Regions from separate parts of the Brevibacillus nigriterrae genome, predicted to be linked through region 2. Evidence: predicted binding sites of a transcription regulator. Region 2 holds the regulator's gene; each other region holds the start of a gene.
What was found. The regulator LexA, encoded in region 2, represses DNA repair genes until DNA is damaged. The targets are predictions, from matches to a motif close to CGAACATATGTTCG.

Region 1 (6,439 bases), on a different contig from region 2:
TGGAGCAGGCAAAAGAGCGGTTTTATCAGGAAAGTCGAGTGGCTGACGGCTTTGCTGATGTTGTCGGCATCCCGTTAAGTCAGATCAGTCATCTGCAAAAGATCGAAGGAATTGAAAAAATTCAAGGACAACTTGTTAAGGATGTACGTGTCTTTCAACCAGATAAGCAAGAAAGCGTCTATCTGCGACTGGTTTCATTTGACCCCAATCAGCCCAAGGGGATCAATCAGTTAACCGTGATGAGCGGCCATCCCATTGCGGGTGAAGGAGAGATGATCTGGGTTGACGTGAATTTCTTTCGAGCGAATGCGCTAGCGATTGATGGTGAAATCCCAGTCATTATTGGCGGGAAAAAGGTGGAACTGAAGATAGCTGGCACCGCCCAACATCCTGCCTATGTCTATGCCGTCCAGTCCGTGCAAAACCCTTACTCTACCGCCGAGACATTTGGGGTGGCTTACGTGCCGAACTCCCTGATGAAGTCGCTTTTTCAAACAGACTCCATCGCTAATCAGCTCGTTTTTACACTGGCAAAAGGAACGTCCTATCAGGCTGTGGAAGAGAAAATCAAACCTCGGCTGGAACCGTATGGACTGAAAAGCATCTATCCTCGCAAGGATCAATTCAGTGATGCAATTCTTACTAATGAGTTGAAAAGCTTGCGGGCAACGGGCAATTCAATGCCTCCTCTATTCCTTGTTGTAGCGGCAGCCATTTTATATATCATGTTGAAGCGGATGATCGATCAACAGCGTGGACAAATCGGAGTGATGAAGGCATTCGGCTACACAGAATTGGAAGTGATGACACATTATCTTTCCTATTCGGCCATCATCGGGGCGGTCGGTGGGGTACTGGGTGGGCTGGCAGGGATCGCTTTATCCAAGCCGCTCACCAATCTGTATAATGATGTGTTCAACCTGCCGTATATGAATCAGAATTTCTCCCTTCACTGGGTGCTGATTAGTATCGTGATCTCCGTAGGCTTTAGTCTTTTGGCGGGGTGGTTCGGCTGCAGAGGAATTCTGCGATTGCGGCCTGCGGAATCGATGAGAGCCGCTCCGCCTCCGTCTGCGGATAAGACATGGCTGGAGCATGTGGAATTTGTTTGGAGCATGTATACCGTTCAGGGGAAGATGGCTGTGCGAAATATCGCTCGTAACAAACAGCGAAGCTTCTTCACCTTTATTGGTGTCCTGTTTTCCTTCAGTATGATGGTTACTTTTTGGTCGCTGGTAGAGTCTACAGACAGAATGATTACAGGCCAGTTTATGAAAGTGGAAACATACGATGTCAAGGTCTCTTTTCTGTCACCGCTCCCTGCCGCCAGTGTGGTAAATGAGCTTTCTCATATGGACGGGATGAAGCGGGTTGAACCCTTACTGGAAGCACCTGCAACGGTGAAACACAACTGGCACAAGAAGGACCTCATGATTACCGGAATTTCCACTGATTCGCAAATTTTTCACCTGTTCGATGAGCAGAATAAACCCTTGCGCTTGTCCGACTCAGGCATTCTTTTATCCAGATTGCTTGCAGAGCAGCTTGATGTTTCTATGGGATCGAAATTGACAGTCGAAAGCGTCTGGGCCAAAGAATCTCCTGTTACTTTTGAGGTGGTTGGGATCATCGAGTCATTTGGACTGCAAGCCTATACTTCCCTCGATACGCTTCAGGCAAAATACCATCAGGGAAAAATGGCATCCGGGGCAGTTTTTCTTATCGAATCTAGCCACTTAGACAATTTTTTGGCAAAGGCAAACGAAATGAAAATGGTGTCTTCTGTTGAGGATCGAAGCAGTATGATCGCCAACCTTTACAAACAGATTGAGACACTGCAAGCGACGATATGGATCATGGTAGGATTTGCGACCATTTCTGGTTTTGCCATTTTATACAACACCAGTCTCATTTCATTTTCTGAGCGGAAAAGAGAACTTGCATCGCTGCTTGTTCTCGGGTTCACTCCTCGTGAAGTGCAGCAAATCATCACGACGGAATTATGGCTCATTGGCGGAGTTGCCATGCTCTTTGGAATTCCTTTTGCCTGGCAGATGAAATACGGTGTACAGGAATCAATGGAAAGCGATATGTATTCAGTCGGGATCCATATCTCAGGTGAGTCATATCTGCTGGCAGCGGTTGCTACTGTCATTGCCGTACTTGTTGCCCAATTCATCATGCTTAAAAAAATCGAAAAGTTGTCGCTCGTTGAAGTATTGAAAGATCGGGAGTAGTGAAAGGAAACCCTACGCAAGGGAGGAGAAGATTCATGAAAAAACAATGGAAGTGGCTCATCTGGAGTTGCATATTCGTGCTGATTGCTGCTTACTTCGTGTGGATGAAGCAAAAGCCGATTCAGGTCGAAGTGCTTGAGATACAGCCGCAAACGCTGGCAGATGTGGTTACGGAAGATGGGACAGTAGTTTCGAAGCGGGAGTCCAGGGTTTCGGGTGAAATTGGCGGCAAAATCAACCGAATTCACGTAACAGAGGGGCAGTTCGTGAAAAAAGGAACACTGCTCTATGAAATCGATACAGAAGATACGAAATATCAGTTGGCTCGTTTGCAAGGGGAACTGACCAGCGTAGAGGGACAGGAAAAACAAACGAGCAAATCGCCATACTCTTCGGAGATCGCAAGACAGCAAGCTGTGATTGAAGAAGCAAATCTGCAGTTGGATGTGGCAAATGAAGAGTGGGAACGAATGAAATCCATGTACGAAGCAAACGCAGTCAGCAAGCAGCAGTTGGACCAGGCCGACCGGGCAGTGAAACAGGCACAGAACGCCTTGTCACGAGAGCAGCAAGGCTTGCAACTGATTTTGGATCAACATAAACCTGTTCAAGGAACCAGACAACAATTTACCGGAACCAAAGATTCACTAACAGCCCAGATCGAACAACTGAAGTTTTCTCAGGCAAAAGGATTGGTGAGTGCGCCAATGGATGGTGTGATCAAAGAAATCCTGTTCCACGAAGGGGAGATGATCGGTCCGGCAACACCTGTCGTCACCTTGTTCCAATCAGCACCTTTTGAAGTCGAGACCTTTGTGTTAAGTGAGGATGTTCCCGATATTCAGCCAGGGATGGAAGTGACATTGGTACAGGAGCGAAAGGGGAAAGCTGAACACTGGAGCGGCAAAGTCTCCAAGATTGCTTCAGTTGCCGTCTCTCGCACGTCTCCCTTAGGGTTATCAGAACAGCGAGTCAAGATCACGATTCAACCAGCGAAGGATCATGTCGCTTTGCGATTGGGCGATCAAATCGACGTTCAGTTTGTCACCCATGAGGAACAGAACAGACTGATTTTGCCTAAAACAGTCCTTTTCCCTATGGAAGATGAGGATGCGGTATGGGTAGTAAGAGAAGGAAAGGCATACGTACAGAAAGTGCTAAAAGGGTATGAAACAGCCGATGAGGTTGCTGTTGACGGAGGGCTTGTGCCTGGTGAACTGGTGATCAATGATCCACAGGTCAAAGGATTGGCGGATGGAAAAGCAGTGGAAGCCAAGGCGGTTCAACGGTGAGCGAAATATTTTTGAAACAAAAAGAAAGCCATGCGTCCGAAGCATGGCAGTTTGGGGCCCCGCCCGATGCCAGCGATAGCTTGTGTCGGGTGGGTTTTCTTAGCATTTGTATTCGAATTCGCAGTAAGACTTGCTGTAGTAGTACTCAATATCGTCATCTGTCATGTAGACGAATTTGTCATGCTCCCAGCCGAGCCGCTTTGAAATGTGATCAATCATATTCTTGCGTTCTTGACGTGTAATCATAGATTCTCCACTCCTTTGGAATTGTCTCAATCTGTTTCTGTACAACGATTGATTTGTTAGTTGTATTATATAACAGTTGCGATGCGTTTGACAATCACTGTAACAAAGTTTTCGCAAAATTAGGTAAATAGAAGGAGTGCAGGATGTTGATAAACGAACCTGTGTTCGCATATAATACAAACAAATGTTCCTACACGTGGTGATGAAAATGGAAGTTGATCGTCTGATCCGAAGTTGGCTAGTCTGGCGGGAAACCAGTCTACATCTACAAAACGACAAGCAGTTAATCGCTTCATCCTCTGTTCGTTTTCCTATGGGGTATGAGTACCTGCTTCAATATTTACTAAGTGCAAGTCAATTCATGACGCAAACCAGCTATCGCAGATTGAGCAAACAGGGGGTGAGAATCCTCGGGGAACACAAGGAGGACAGAGAGTACTTTGTGCTGTGCAAGCATCAGCAAAAAACACGAATGATTCGTATGACCCATGACCAGCTCAAGGGTGAGATGCAAAAGAAAATGGAAGAGTTGATTCGCAATGTAGGGGGAGTATCTGAAGTATCCCAACTAAAGAAGTAGTAAAAACGAACGTTCGGCTGTTGTTGTTGTCGTAATGAACGGTTTTTGGCTTGCTGGATAAATGTTTATATCAGAACGTTCGGATTTAGCCTTGTCGATCGAAGGAGATTGTGATACATTGTAACTCATACGAAATAAATAGTTGCTCGTATAATTTTTGGGGATATGGCCCATAAGTTTCTACCAGGCGACCGTAAATTGCCTGACTACGAGTGAAAGAGCCCCTAGGGTTCCACTTCTTGTTGTTTCCTTTATTGGAAGGAGATGCGTAGAGAAGGTTGGTCCGAGCGGGGCTGGCACGATCATGCTTTTTGTGCTACACCTAAGGGAGAAAAGCCCAGAGGGACAGGTTTCACTTGAACTGCGTTTTTTGACGTATTCAGTGATCTGTCCGTCTGGGTTTCTTTGTTTTTTTCATTCTATTTTAAAGGAGTAGAGGATTTTGAAGGAGTTGCAAGACCGCATCATCCAAGACGGGAATGTCCTTTCCAGCCACGTGTTGAAAGTTGATTCATTTCTCAATCATCAGGTTGACCCCATGCTCGTATCAAAGATTGGCAAAGAATTCGCAAGCGTGTTTGCAAATGAGAAAATTACCAAAGTGATCACGATTGAGTCAAGTGGAATACATTTTGCTTTTGCAACAGCACTCGCTCTGGAAGTTCCTTTTATCTACGCCAAGAAGAAAAAAGCAGTAACACTCACGGAAGACGTGTACTCATCTTCTGTCCATTCGTTTACGAGACAGGAAACATACCAGATCAGTGTATCCAAGCGTTATTTGAACGCAGAAGATCGGGTGCTGATCATTGATGATTTTCTGGCAACGGGCGCTGCACTTATCGGTTTGAAAGAAATCGTGGAGGCATCTGGCGCAACGCTTGTAGGCGTAGGAACCGTCATCGAAAAAAGCTTCCAGGAAGGCAGAGCCCTACTGGAGGAGGCGGGGGTTCGCATCTACTCCCTTGCACGGATTGAATCCATGTCACCAACACACATTCAATTCATTGAAGAGGAACAAAATGTGATGAAGAAGGAGCGTTTGGAGAATGTTAAGTAAGCAAAAGGTTATTACGCTAGGATTGCAGCATGTCCTCGCCATGTACGCAGGGGCAGTCGTCGTTCCACTGATCATCGGGGGTGCGTTGAAACTGTCACCAGCTCAGATGGCTTACCTGATAGCTGCTGATTTGTTTACTTGCGGGATTGCGACGTTGTTGCAAGTAATCGGAACCCGTTATGTGGGGATTCGTTTACCCGTTGTTCTTGGCTGTACTTTCACAGCAGTAGGTCCAATCATTGCGATTTCCCTTACGTCCAACCTGGCTACTGCGTACGGTGCGATCATTCTTGCGGGTATATTCGTTTTCCTGGCAGCGCCTTTGTTTGGTAAACTCCTTCGCTTTTTCCCAACGGTTGTTACCGGTTCTGTTGTTACAATCATTGGTTTGTCACTCATCCCTGTTGCGATGAACAATGCGGCAGGCGGACAAGGAAGCCCTGATTTTGGTCAACCTAGCAACCTGTTATTAGCTCTTGGCACACTTGTTGTGATCCTTTTAATTAATCGTTTTTCTACTGGATTTCTCCGTGCCATCTCTGTTCTTGTTGGTCTGATCGCAGGAACTGTGGTTGGTTATTTCATGGGATTGGTTAACTTCTCTAATGTGGCACAAAGCTCCTGGTTCAATATCGTTCAGCCTTTCTACTTCGGTGCACCACAGTTTAATATCGTAGCCATTTTAACGATGATTCTTGTCTGTATCATCAGTATGGTAGAGTCAACGGGTGTCTATTTCGCTCTTGGCAAAGTAACCGACAAAAAAATCGAATCTGACGACATCGTGAAAGGGTTGCGTGCAGAGGGACTTGCTATTGTCCTTGGTGGAATTTTCAATGCATTCCCATACACCACCTACTCCCAAAACGTTGGTCTTGTCTCGCTTACCCGTGTCAAAACTCGTGACGTTATCGTTGCCTCCGGTTTTATCCTGATTATACTTGGTCTCTTGCCTAAGTTGGCAGCATTGACGACAGTGATTCCGAATCCTGTCTTGGGCGGGGCGATGGTTGCCATGTTCGGA
Region 2 (6,439 bases):
TCTGGGAGCCGTTTATAAGCTGATCTCCATTGAAAATGAAAACGGCGTGATGGTAGATACCATGAAAATCAGCTCCAATCCTGAAAAAATTTCAACACCTGGACGAAAAAAGGCTTATCGCATCATAAACAAAGGAAATGGCAAATCAGAGGGCGACTATATTGCTCTGGAACACGAAGACGTTCAAAATGAAACTCGTCTTCACATGTTTCACCCCGTTCATACGTATATATCAAAATTTGTTACGAATTTTGAAGCGAGAGAACTCCATCAAGTCATTTTTACAAATGGGGAATTGGTCTATCAGCTTCCAACAATTCATGAAATCCAGGGGTTTGTAAAAGAAAATCTGGATGTATTGTGGGATGAATACAAACGAACGATGAATCCTGCGGAATATCCAGTTAGCTTAAGTCAAAATTGTTGGAGTAACAAAATGAAACTCATCGAAGAAATTCAGCAAAAAGTAAATCAGCTCAATCAAAAATAAGGAGGAGACTATGGCCAAGATTGGAATCTACGGATCTTCGTTTGATCCGATTACCAATGTTCATCTGTGGACAGCGAGTACAGTGGCTCACCGGTGCAAACTGGATAAGGTGATTTTTCTGCCTTGCTCTAGTCAACGTACAGATAAAGACATGAATATCACTGACGAGCATCGTTGGAACTTGGTTGTCAAGGCAATTGAAAACAACGATAAATTTGTAGCTGATGATTATGAAATGAAACAATTCGGTTGGGAGATTGCCACCTACCTCACGCTGAAACACTTTAAAGAGAAGTATCCTGACGATGAAATTTATTTCATCATGGGAGCCGATTTGCTGGTTGATATCGGTGAGGGAAAATGGAAGAATGCAGAGGGTTTAATCAATGAAAACAAATTTATCGTCATGGCAAGAGACGGGATCGACATGTTAAAAGCGATCAGCAAATCTCCTGTTCTGCGAAACGCCGATAATGGAAGTACTTTTCATTTGATCGACAAAGGATTGGCGATGGAAATCAGTTCAACCTATATTCGTGAAGAATTCAAACGTGGAGGGGAACCTCGATACTTGGTTCCAGACTGTTGTTACGACTACATTAAAACCAACAAACTTTATCGATAGTGAGGGGTAAAGATAAGATGGACACTCAAAAACAAATAATAGACGCTTTGCATGTCAAACCAACTATTAATAGTAAAGAGGAAATTCGCAATCGAATAGAGTTCCTAAAGGCTTATTGTAAAAAGGCAGGTGCAAAAGGTTTTGTCTTAGGAATCAGTGGAGGGCAAGACTCCACATTAGCAGGAAGATTGGCTCAATTAGCGGTAGAAGAGCTACGTATTGAAGGATATGATGCAAAATTCTGTGCGGTACGATTGCCATACGGAGTACAAAAAGACGAAGATGATGCTCAGGAAGCTTTGGTATTTATAAAACCCGACGAAACGATTGTTTTTAACATTCAAGATTCTGTAAATGCCCTTGTATCTACACACCGTGATGTTACTGGTCAAGAGTTGGCTGATTTTCACAAAGGAAATGTGAAAGCAAGAATGAGAATGATCGCTCAATATGCTATTGCAGGAGATCGAAATAGCTTGGTCATTGGGACCGATCATGCGGCAGAAGCAATAACTGGTTTCTTCACCAAGTTTGGAGATGGCGGAGCAGATATTCTTCCACTTACAGGTCTTACAAAAGGTCAAGGCAGAGAGCTTTTGCGAGCATTGGACGCATCTGAAAAACTCTATTTGAAAACGCCAACAGCCGATTTGTTGGATAACAGGCCACAACGAGCCGATGAAGATGAATTGGGAATATCTTATCATCAGCTTGATGAGTATTTGACAGGAAACATCGTTGATGCAGGTGTGAAAGCGAACATTGAAAAACGGTACAAAACAACCCAACACAAGCGGGAATTGCCTGTCACTCCTTTTGATCAGTGGTGGAAATAATACAGACCCTTCTTTTGCCAAGTGCAAGAGAAGGGTTTTTGAAACTTTGGGAAACATACCACGTAAACAACTAGTGTTCACATTGAATGATAGGGTGATTTCAGGAGGTTGCCATGGAGATATTGTTATGGATTATGATTGTAGTGTTGTTCGGGATCAGCATTGCGGGAATCTTCTTGCCGGTGCTGCCTGATCTGATCTTGTTATGGATTGGTTTCTTGCTTTATCAGTTTGTTCTGGTTGATCCAGGAGCAGCGGGCTTGCCTCCGTCGTTTTGGTGGGGGATGGGAATTTTAAGCTTGTTCTCTTATGGAGCGGATTTGTTGACAAACCTGTATTTTGTGAAAAAATCTGGTGGTTCCAGATTGTCATCCATTGCGGGTATTGCTGGGATCTTGCTGGGGATCTTTATTATTCCGCCTTTCGGGATGATTCTGTTGCCATTTGCGTTGATTATCGCTGTTGAAACGCTCATCCAGAAGCAGCCGCTAGATAAGGCGGTCAAAGTGGGGGTCGGTTCCCTGATCGCATTCCTCGGTAGTGCTGTAGTTAAAGTGTTCATCCAGTTGACGATGATTGCATGGTTCTTTATTGCGATATTCTAGTATGAAAAAAGCTTGGTGGCTGCTCCTTGAGTTCAGCTTCCAAGCTTTTCTTATGTAGACACTAGTGAATGTTTCTGTAGACACCAATCACTTTGCCGAGGATAGAAACGGATTGAAGGATGATCGGTTCTAGTGATGAATTCTCCGGTTGCAAACGGAAATGGGTTTTTTCCTTGAAGAAGCGCTTAACCGTTGCTTCATCTTCTTCTGTCATGGCAACAACGATATCGCCGTTGGTAGCGACGTTTTGCTGGCGAACGATGACATAGTCACCATTGAGAATGCCTGCCTCAATCATACTGTCACCTGATACCCGCAGCATGAAGACGTTGTCAGAAGAAACGAGATTTTCAGGAAGTGGGAAATACTCTTCGACTTGTTCGACAGCAGTAATCGGCTGTCCGGCTGTAACTTTACCAAGCACAGGGACTCGAACAACTGAAATATCAAAATCTTCCTGATAACGATCGCCGTCACCAAGTAACTCAATTGCCCGTGGCTTGGTAGGATCGCGACGGATCAGACCCTTTTTCTCCAAACGAGCTAAATGCCCATGAACAGTAGAACTGGAAGCTAGTCCAACAGCTTCACCGATTTCACGGACGGATGGGGGATACCCTTTATCTTTAACTTCTCTACGGATAAAGTCAATAATCGCTTGTTGTCGATTAGAAAGCTTGGACATTATTACACCTCGACTCTCTCGAACCTTTTTCTACATTATACCATGGGATCTTGCGTTCGACAAACATAAGTTCGTTTTTTTCTATTGACATGAACACACGTTCGCATTATGATAAAAACAACAAATGAGAACGAATGTTTGGGGGTAGTCGTTATGGAAGCAACTCTTTATTATCAACCGCAGGCGAAGAAAGCTGGCAGTAAGCGTGTGAAAATCGGAATTACTCGTGGGCAGGCAATCTTGTACACGTTATTATTAGGAATTGTATTTTATCTGATGGGCAGTTTGATGGTTGGGTCTGTAAATGCGGATACCACTCAATATAAAGTTGTTACAGTGAAAGCAGGTGAGAGTGTCTGGCAATTGGCAACGGAGCATTCCCAATCGGCTGATGCGGATATTCGTGAGATAGTTGATCACATCATCGAAGTGAATGGGTTGGAGAATGTTTTAATTTATCCTGGACAGTCTTTGAAAATACCTGTTCGAAATTGATAGAGGTTTCTTCGTTTTTTCCAAGCTTCCTCCCATCCAGCTTTGTGCTATAATGAAATGATAGTACGCAGCGTATCTCCTGATTTTAAAAGGAATGCGTTGATGTGGAAGGAGGGAACGAAATCGTGGTTTCAGATGAAGAGATCAAACGAATCAACGAATTAGCCAAAAAGTCTAAAGAGGTCGGACTGAACGAAGAAGAAGCCAAGGAACAGTCTGAACTGCGTCAGAAATATATTCAAGCTGTACGCACCTCCCTCAAATTCAATCTTGATTCTATTCGATATGTAGAAGATATTGAGGAAGAAAAAGGACCAAAACATTAATATAGCGTCAACCCAGGTTTTCAACGATGAGCACCCCTCTGTAGCGGGTGCTTTTCTGTCGTATGTTGATTGGTTACATAAAAGGTGGGTGGAGATACTATGAATTGGCTTGCGGTCGCTGTTGGTGGAGCTATCGGTAGCGTGCTTCGTTATATGCTTTCCTTGTTGCTGAACCAGCCTAACTTGCCTTACGGAACATGGATGGCCAACGGTGTGGGTTCACTTTTGATCGGTATGTTTTTCGTCTGGGGAAAGCAGAAGGGCATCATGTCCCCTGTTCTCTATATTTTTCTGACAACTGGCATCATGGGTGGGTTTACGACTTTCTCTACCTTTTCTCTTGAAGTCGTTCAATTCATTCAAAGTGGGATGTGGGAACGAGCGTTCGTGTACTCGGTTTTGAGTCTAGGCGTTGGCCTTGTCGGAGTCTTCTTGGGTATAGTTGCTGGTCGTCAGTTTTTTCTCTAAGAGACTCATGCCCTGCAACGCTTTGATTCACACTTTATTTTATAGCCAACAAATCCGTTATTTGATAAGATGGATAGTGCTTTCCATTTTTTAGTTGATAACAATTACACCACAAATGGGTTATTTAAGGAGGGGAACGCTTTGTCGGTTCGCCATTCAGCCTATCAATCGGAGCAAGAACATCTTGACCGAACAGTATCAATCATAGAGAAAGAAATTACACAACTGAGTGAAGATATTCGTGAAGCAACGGATGATTACGTCAAGCAGGTGGTGAATTATAACAAGGCAAAAGAACTCCGCCACCTCGAATATGCTAGAACCAAACCGTATTTCGGTCGTATCGACTTCCTGAAAGAGGAAACCTATGACCTGGATCGTGTTTACATAGGAAAAAGAGGCGTGGTGCGAAGTGATACTTTCGATGCTGTCGTTGTAGACTGGAGGGCACCGATTGCTAGTCTTTACTACAGCGGAGAAAGCAAAGATGCATTCTATCGCATCCAGAATGGGATCGTCAGAGGCGAAGTGAAGTTAAAACGAAACTTTGCAATTGAAGAGGGACAGATCAAAGGGATCTATGACGGTGCGTTGAAAGAGACGATTGATCGTGAAGTAGGAGATCCGGAAGAGTATCTTGATGAAGGATACATCGATGAATTCCTTGCTTCTACGTTAAATGAGAACAACGATGGCAGGCTCAAGGACATAGTTGCTACGATTCAATCAGAACAAAATGATATTATTCGTGCCTTGAAAGATCGCCCGGTTGTCGTTCAGGGGGTTGCAGGAAGCGGGAAAACAACGATCGCACTGCATCGCCTTTCTTATTTGATTTATAACTATCAGGATACGTTGGCATCCAAGCGGTTCATGGTGTTTGCTCCCAATAAATTGTTCCTGAATTATATCTCTGATGTTCTGCCGGAACTAGGAGTAGAAGATGTGCAGCAGTCTACCTTTGTGGATTGGGCGGCCAAGCTGATTAAAGCTGACATTCCAAAAGGCTGGCGGATATTGGACCCGAATCGACCGCTGACCTTGTTCTTTGGTGAGTTGCCTGATCAGGATTCTCCACGATATACGGAATGGCTGAAGGAATGCTCGGTGGCCAAGAATCGAATGCTGTTTAAGGGATCGCTTGCTTGTAAAGAAGCTCTTGATTCATTCATTCCTTATTTGATCGAGGAACATATCTCTTTCAAAAATTTACGTTTCCTATACAACAAAACAGAACAATCGTTCGGGTTGGGCGGAAATGAAATCAAGCAGCTATTTATCGAAGTTTATGCCCATTTGCCATTAAGTGCACGGATGGTTGCCCTACGGAAACACATGAAGCAAGACATTAGCAAGCAGTTTTACTCCCATCTGCGTGAGCGAAAAATTGATCTGGACAAACAAGGTCTTGCCAAATTTGAAAAGAAAATTGATCAAATCGTAGAGAACTATCTTAAGGATTGGCCAACCTTTGAGGCATTTTCTTTGTATCGCATGCTCATGAGTGATGAACAGAACCTTCGCAGACTGGTTTCATCCGATATTCCAGATGAAGTTCTTTCCGATGTAGCTCTTTCCTCCAAAGTGATTTTTGAGGAAAGCCGGTTGGAAGCCGAAGACTTGGCGCCACTGCTTTATTTGAAGGATATGGTGGAAGGGTTGGAGCCGAATGGGGTATTTGACCATGCGGTAGTCGATGAAGCACAGGATTTAAGTCCATTGGAGATTGCTATGATTTCTCGAATGACTAAACAAAATTCTGTCACGATTGTTGGCGATATCGCTCAGGGAATCCATAGCTATCGTGGATTGGATACATGGAATGATTTGCTTGCTGGCATTTTTGCCAATCGAACAGTGGAGTATTACAAATTGGAGCAGAGCTATCGTTCGACTATTGAAATTATGA
Region 3 (6,439 bases), on a different contig from region 2:
CGAGCTTCAAATCCTTTGCTCACGTGTTCCAGTTCAATTACTTTTTTGCCAAGTCGGCTCGCACCAACAGCGATATCAAGCTTTTCTTGTGGCCCTGCGACTTCACGAGATTGAAGCTCTTCTGCACGCTGAATTCTCGCTTTCTGCTTGGTAGTCCGAGCTTTGGCACCTCTTCTCAACCACGCCAGTTCACGGCGAAGCAGGTTTTGGCGCTTGCTCTCCGTTGCCGCTTCCTGCTCTTCTCGCTCTGCTTTTTTCTCCAAAAACGTACTGTAGTTGCCTTCATAGCTGTACATCTTTCCCCGATCAATCTCGAGGATCCGATTGGTCACCCGATCAAGAAAATAACGGTCATGTGTAACCAGAAGCAGACATCCCTTGAACCTGGCAAGATACTCTTCCAGCCACTCTACCGTCTCATTGTCAATATGGTTCGTCGGCTCATCCAGAATAAGCAGATCAGCCGGTTGTATCAGGGCACTTGCCATCGCTACCCTCTTTCGTTGACCACCCGACAATTCGCCTACAGCTTGCTGGAAGTTCGTAATTCTCAGCTTGGTCAGAATGGACTTGGCAGAGGTACTGGCATCCCATGCGTCATGAATGTCCATTTGCTGCTGCAAGTGCAGTAACTGACGTTGTTTTTGCTCATTATTCGGGTCAACTTCCAGTTCACTCACAGCCTGTTCATACGCACGCATCGTTTTCATTAACGGAGAATCTCCATGAAACACTTGCTCCAAAACGGACGATGTAGGATCGAACTCCGGTGTTTGCGGTAAAAATTCAATACGAAAATGATTGGCATGCGTAACCTTCCCTGCGTCCGCCGTCTCTTTGCCCGCCAATATTTGCAATAACGTCGATTTTCCAGTTCCATTTACACCGATAATGCCAATTCGCTGTCCTTCCGATATCGCAAAAGAAATATCCTTAAAAAGCACTTTCTCCCCGTAGCTTTTAGTTAATCCTTCAGCCGTTACGACGTTCATCTTTTCATCTCCTCTACGAAACCCACCCGCAGTTGCTTGGGTTGCCCTCGGGCATGACCCCACCTAAATTACTAAAAAAATCGCAATTGTTCATAACGCTCTGTTTGAGTAGAAACAAAATTGGAAAAGCCCACTCCCACTAGACGAATCCCGGATGAATAATCAAAAAAGTCGACCAGCTTCTCCAGAAGGGTGTCGCACTCATTCGGATAATCAATCCTGCACTGTTTGCTTCTCTGTGTGAAATCAGCAAATTTAATCTTAAGCGTCAACGTCTGTGGTTGTAAACCATCAGTCTGAATTTCTTCCAACACTTCTCCCAGCAATTCGGAAGCAATCAGTAACACAGACTCACGTTTAGTTTCATCAACCGCAAGCGTCGTTTCTCGGCTTACTGATTTGACGGGCCGATTCATGATGATTTCCCGATGATCGATACCTCTTGCCATAAGATATAATGACTTGCCCATTTTACCAAACATCCGAAAGACTTCTTCCTCTGTTAAACTCCAAAAATCCTCGACAGTATGGATGTTTCGTCTGCTCAGCAATTCCAGTGATTTCTTCCCTATACCATGTATGACACCTACTGATAAAGGACGAAGAACGTCCAACACTTGATGAGGACGAATCACCACGAATGCGTCCGGTTTCTTCAGATCACTGGCGATTTTGGCTAACGACATATTCTCAGCAATTCCGATGCTGCAAGTAAGTCCCGTTTCACGGTGGATCCGATCCTTAATCTGTCTTGCAACGGGAATGACATTATCAATGTGGGACATGTCCAGATAAGCTTCGTCCAAACCCACTCTTTCATACAAATCGGTGTATTGAGAATAGACCGCTTTTATTTCTCGTGATTTTTCTTCATATCGAGAAAATCGTGGCTGCACGTAAATTCCATGCGGGCACTTTTTCTTGGCCAAGGTGATCGGCATGGCTGATCTGACACCATATTTTCTCGCTTCATAACTGCAAGTGGCGACCACACCCCTATTGTCTGTACCTCCTACGATTACGGGTTTACCTCGGTACTTCGGCTGATCCAATTGTTCTACACTCGCATAAAACGCATCAATATCAAGATGCAAGATTGCCCTTCTACGTACATTATTTTGTGTACAATTCATTTAAATTCCTCCAACTCTATAAATCCAATAAGGAAGAGTTAGATTAGTAGTTTGGATCGCTCTTTCGTATACATAATTATCCTTCATATTAGCATACACTTGTTCGTATTCAAACAAAGCGTTTATTTTTTTTAGAACTGGTACAAACTACAAATGGATATTTTTACCAAATCACTTATGCATTCAGAGGTAATCTTTGCCAATAATATGTTGTAGCTTTATGCGAGCAGAAAGGGGAATAGCGATATGGAAGTCCCGAAAGAGATATCTCGATCTTCACCCGAGTATGAGTACGACCTTTCCACAGTACTTGTGAAAGCTGGGACCCTATATGAGAAGTGCCTCGGGAGTGAATGGCTCCTTTTTGCCCCCGATTGGCCCGGTTGGCCTGTGGTCGTAAACGATTCAATTCACGAACTGCTGGACCAGTTTCAGACGCCCTCTACGGTTGGTGACGTGCTTGCACGTTTTGCAGAGTGCGACCTTGTGCACCATGGTGCCACTGACCTTAGGCATCTCGTGAATGCTATCGCCTTTTTAGAGGACGGAGGCTTCCTACGAACCGGAGTGACCAACTTTCCTTATCTTTTACCCTCAGGCGAGCCGTCGTCCCCCAAGTCGATGGAAGTGTGGCTACACGTCACGAATGCATGCAACTTAGCCTGCACCTATTGCTTTGTGCAGAAGAATGACGCGGAGATCATGCATGATTCGGTGTGCGATGCTACCGCAGAAAAACTTGCACGCACCGCAATCTCAAATCAACTCGAGAAAGTGACAGTCAAATTCGCCGGCGGAGAGCCGACGCTGGCCATGCCTATTGTCGAACGCTTTTGGGCCCGCTTCGAGGCGGCTCTTGCAGGCACTGGTATCAAGACGCATGCGGCTTTGCTGTCAAATGGGACTAAGATCGATGACCGAGTCATCGCCTTCCTACGCCGGCCGAATTCGAGCATTAGCATCTCAGTCGATGGATGCGGTGATGCTCACGACCTCAATAGACGAACCAAGGGCGGCTCGCCGACTTGGCTTCGCATCGTAAAGAATATCGATCGACTTCAAAATAATGATATATCACCTTATATAATGGCCACCATAACCAATGGATCACGGCAAGGCTTGCCCGAGTTGATCCGCTGGGTGTTCTCACGGGGTCTACAAATACGACTAAGCGTAGTCCGGGAGCTTGGCTGCGGTCCGGATGCCGACAGCCAAGCGTTCGCCGAAAGGATGGGACATTCTTTCAATGACGCCTTTTCGTTGCTGGAAGCCGAACAGGTCCTTTTCGACCCACGCCTCGACCTGCAGATATGTGAACTGCGATTTGACCAGCCCTCGTCATGGGTCACTTGCGGAATCGGTTTGAACCATTTGGTGGTTAGAGCAGACGGCACGCTCGTAAGCTGCCCGATGACTGTCAACAATTTGGGGCATACAGCCGGTGATGATCTGCTTGCGACATGCCGAAGCACGTTTCCGTTCAAGCCGAGTGAATCACGAGAAGGCACCGATGGGGCGGAATGTCTATCCTGTCGATGGTTCCCTGTTTGCGCTGGAGGTTGCCCCGTGAACAACGAGAAAACGCGTGGACACCCTTTCGCACGTTCACCGCTCTGCTCATTTTACCAAACGGTGATTCCCAGATATCTTGACCTATTCGGGCGAAAGCTTCAGGAAAGGTCTGCAAGAGGAAAGAGGGCACAAATAAACTAAAGAGAAAGAGGCAGAAAAATGGAGAAGCAGAGCAAGCTCCGGAAAACGATGGAAAGCCTGTCGAGTGCTGGTCTTGTTATTTGCGGCAGGTTGTTCGAAATAGATGATGAATCCTTAACTGTCCATGCAGACAATGCACATTATGAAGTGCTTCTCGAATACATTGCGAATGCAAATGAGCTTGCAAGCGCCAAGCAAGGAGATAAGGTCGAGGTGCTGGTTTTGCCAAACGCAACAATAGTCGAGAAACGGCTCATTAAGGTGAACATGCCCGGTATCATCACCAGTGAAGTTTTCTGGGATTGTTTTGATGATTCGTCGGATGTGTCAGAATCGGCGAGGGATGTTATCGCCCGTTGTGAGTGTAGCCGGTGTGTCACTGATTGTAGCCGCTGTCTCTGTGATCATGACTGCAGCCGATGCACCGTCAGGTCCGAGCAGCCTTTTGCACCACGAGCGGGGTTCCGGAGGATCCGGCGGTGATCATCTACTTCGATTGCCTCGAACAAGTTGCAAAAAAGACATCTGCCTCATTTTTTTAGAGGACGGATGTCTTTTTTTACAGCGAATATGGTCATAGCGCTTTACATTTCCATGCCATGCAGACCCGAGGATATAGCGACATCATACTCACCTTTCGCCCAGCATTCGAATACCTTGCTAGTATGAACAAAGACAGATGTCAGCGAGGTGATGATAATCATGCCTGAAGCCAGTACCCGTGCAACGATTCTGGAAAAACGCTACGAACGTCCCCGCCTGCACTTGCGCTATCCAAAGATTCAGGGGCTGTCCAATCCGTTCGCAGAGCAAAAAATAAATCACACCATTCAACAGCTTCTGTTTTCATTAATTCGTGACCAGGGTTATGCCAATCCAGTAACAGATATAACTGCAACATACAAGGTTCGGCTTAATAAAAATGGAGTTCTCAGCATCACATACGAAGTCTATTCCTATACACAAGGCGCTGCGCATGGACTAACGGTGATGAAATCAACCACCTTTCAGCTAGAAACAGGCAAGTTGGTTTCGTTCGAGAGCTTGTTTAAACCGAATAGCAAGTATCGATCAATAATCAATGCGAAAATCAAATCAGAAACAAAAGAGAATCAAGTCCCTCTCATCAAAGAATTCGTAACCATTTCACCTGATCAGGATTATTATCTGACAGATGATGCATTGATCGCATACTTTCAATTATATGAATACACCTCTTATGCGTATGGTTTCCCTGAATTTTCCATTCCCTTTTCGTACCTGAAACCTGTCATTAATCCATATGGACCCATCCCGAAAATAATGAGAAGTTAATGCGATACCAGAACAACCGCAGTGGCAAAATACATGAAAAAAGCCCATTCTACGTTAGTAGAGCGGGCTTGTCTGTTTTATGTAAGTGGGGCACACAGAAAAAATCCCCTTATGGCTGCTTCCTTCCGGACCTGACCAGATTCGTGGCTTTTCTGCTGCCTTGAACTTAGTATACACTTTTTAAATGAAAAAGAAAAGAGGAAGTTAGAACTACTTTCGGGAATAATAGGAACGATTATTTTTTATAAGCAGTTACCCTCTTGTGATGTTTATCACAGGCTGATAAACTTAGCTTAATAATAAGAAATATTTTTAATAAATATAGGAAACTCGCATACTGCCCCGAGGTGATTATATGCCAATTACGAGTGGAACGTTCACCGATCAAATTTCTATAAGCTATATTCAGGAACTTCAGGCTCTTGGCAGCAAACGGGTTTTTCACGAATCTACCGTACTGTTCATGGATGGAGAAAAAGCTGACTTCGTCTATTTTATACATGAAGGCACTATTCAAATTACGAAGACAACGGCAAACGGGAAAGAACTGACGATTGCTTCATTCGGTGCGGGAGAACTGGCTGGCGTGTTTGGTTTGTTTGATCCTACAGTCGTTTATAGTGCCACTGGCATGACCATTAGCACTTGTGAAGTCACCGTGATACAACGGACCAATCTCGAGAAATTATTGACCCAAAATGGAGCCTTCTGCATTGAATTTATGAGATGGATGGCAACTGCCAATCGTCGGATGCAATCCAAATTCCGTGATCTTCTTTTAAATGGCAAAACAGGTGCACTCTACTCCACACTGATCCGCATGTGCAATTCTTACGGAAAAGAAGACGAGAAAGGGATTTTGATTGAACTGCCTCTAACCAATCGGGAGCTTGCTCAATATATCGGTCTAACCAGAGAAACTGTGAACCGGATGCTTGCTGAATTAAAAAAGCTGGATGTAATTGAATTGCGCCCGAATGGATACATCCTGGTCAAAGATGTCCAATACTTAAAAGATACGATTTTCTGTGACGACTGTCCACCTGATATATGTAGAATCTAAACTTTACCAAATCGCAAGTGCCCTAAAACCAAGAAAACAAGCCAAGAGTCCATTCTCTCTAGGCTTGTTTTTTTGGTTGTGTTAATCCTTTACAATTGATTGAAATAATTCTCTGCATTCCTTGACGATCACTTGCTGGTAACCAGTACCTTCTCCGTACTGCTGCAACATTTGTTTATAGGTTTCTTTCAGTTTTTCCTGGTAATCGTCAGCATTGCGATCTG

Region 1: the regulator LexA is predicted to act here: its motif matches at 3,953-3,966, upstream of ACPW7N_RS10760 (YhjD family protein).
Region 3: the regulator LexA is predicted to act here: its motif matches at 2,218-2,231, upstream of dinB (DNA polymerase IV).

Annotation. Positions count from the first base shown of each region.
Region 1 is NZ_JBNCMT010000012.1:3,750-10,188, reverse strand. It holds gene ACPW7N_RS10775 (ABC transporter permease) at 1-2,237, shown strand, start outside; gene ACPW7N_RS10770 (efflux RND transporter periplasmic adaptor subunit) at 2,273-3,529, shown strand; gene ACPW7N_RS10765 (BH0509 family protein) at 3,629-3,775, opposite strand; gene ACPW7N_RS10760 (YhjD family protein) at 3,984-4,355, shown strand; purine riboswitch at 4,482-4,584, shown strand; gene ACPW7N_RS10755 (xanthine phosphoribosyltransferase) at 4,798-5,415, shown strand; gene ACPW7N_RS10750 (nucleobase:cation symporter-2 family protein) at 5,405-6,439, shown strand, end outside.
Region 2 is NZ_JBNCMT010000001.1:120,356-126,794, reverse strand. It holds gene ACPW7N_RS00705 (nicotinate phosphoribosyltransferase) at 1-490, shown strand, start outside; gene nadD (nicotinate-nucleotide adenylyltransferase) at 501-1,115, shown strand; gene nadE (ammonia-dependent NAD(+) synthetase) at 1,133-1,951, shown strand; gene ACPW7N_RS00690 (DUF456 domain-containing protein) at 2,065-2,556, shown strand; gene lexA (transcriptional repressor LexA) at 2,618-3,241, opposite strand; gene yneA (cell division suppressor protein YneA) at 3,395-3,736, shown strand; gene ACPW7N_RS00675 (DUF896 domain-containing protein) at 3,862-4,062, shown strand; gene crcB (fluoride efflux transporter CrcB) at 4,162-4,530, shown strand; gene ACPW7N_RS00665 (HelD family protein) at 4,672-6,439, shown strand, end outside.
Region 3 is NZ_JBNCMT010000027.1:10,148-16,586, reverse strand. It holds gene ACPW7N_RS18720 (ABC-F family ATP-binding cassette domain-containing protein) at 1-992, opposite strand, end outside; gene dinB (DNA polymerase IV) at 1,064-2,125, opposite strand; gene ACPW7N_RS18710 (radical SAM protein) at 2,372-3,838, shown strand; gene ACPW7N_RS18705 (hypothetical protein) at 3,857-4,321, shown strand; gene ACPW7N_RS18700 (DUF3298 and DUF4163 domain-containing protein) at 4,541-5,152, shown strand; RNA gene ffs (signal recognition particle sRNA small type) at 5,231-5,324, opposite strand; gene ACPW7N_RS18690 (Crp/Fnr family transcriptional regulator) at 5,508-6,215, shown strand; gene ACPW7N_RS18685 (thioredoxin family protein) at 6,297-6,439, opposite strand, start outside.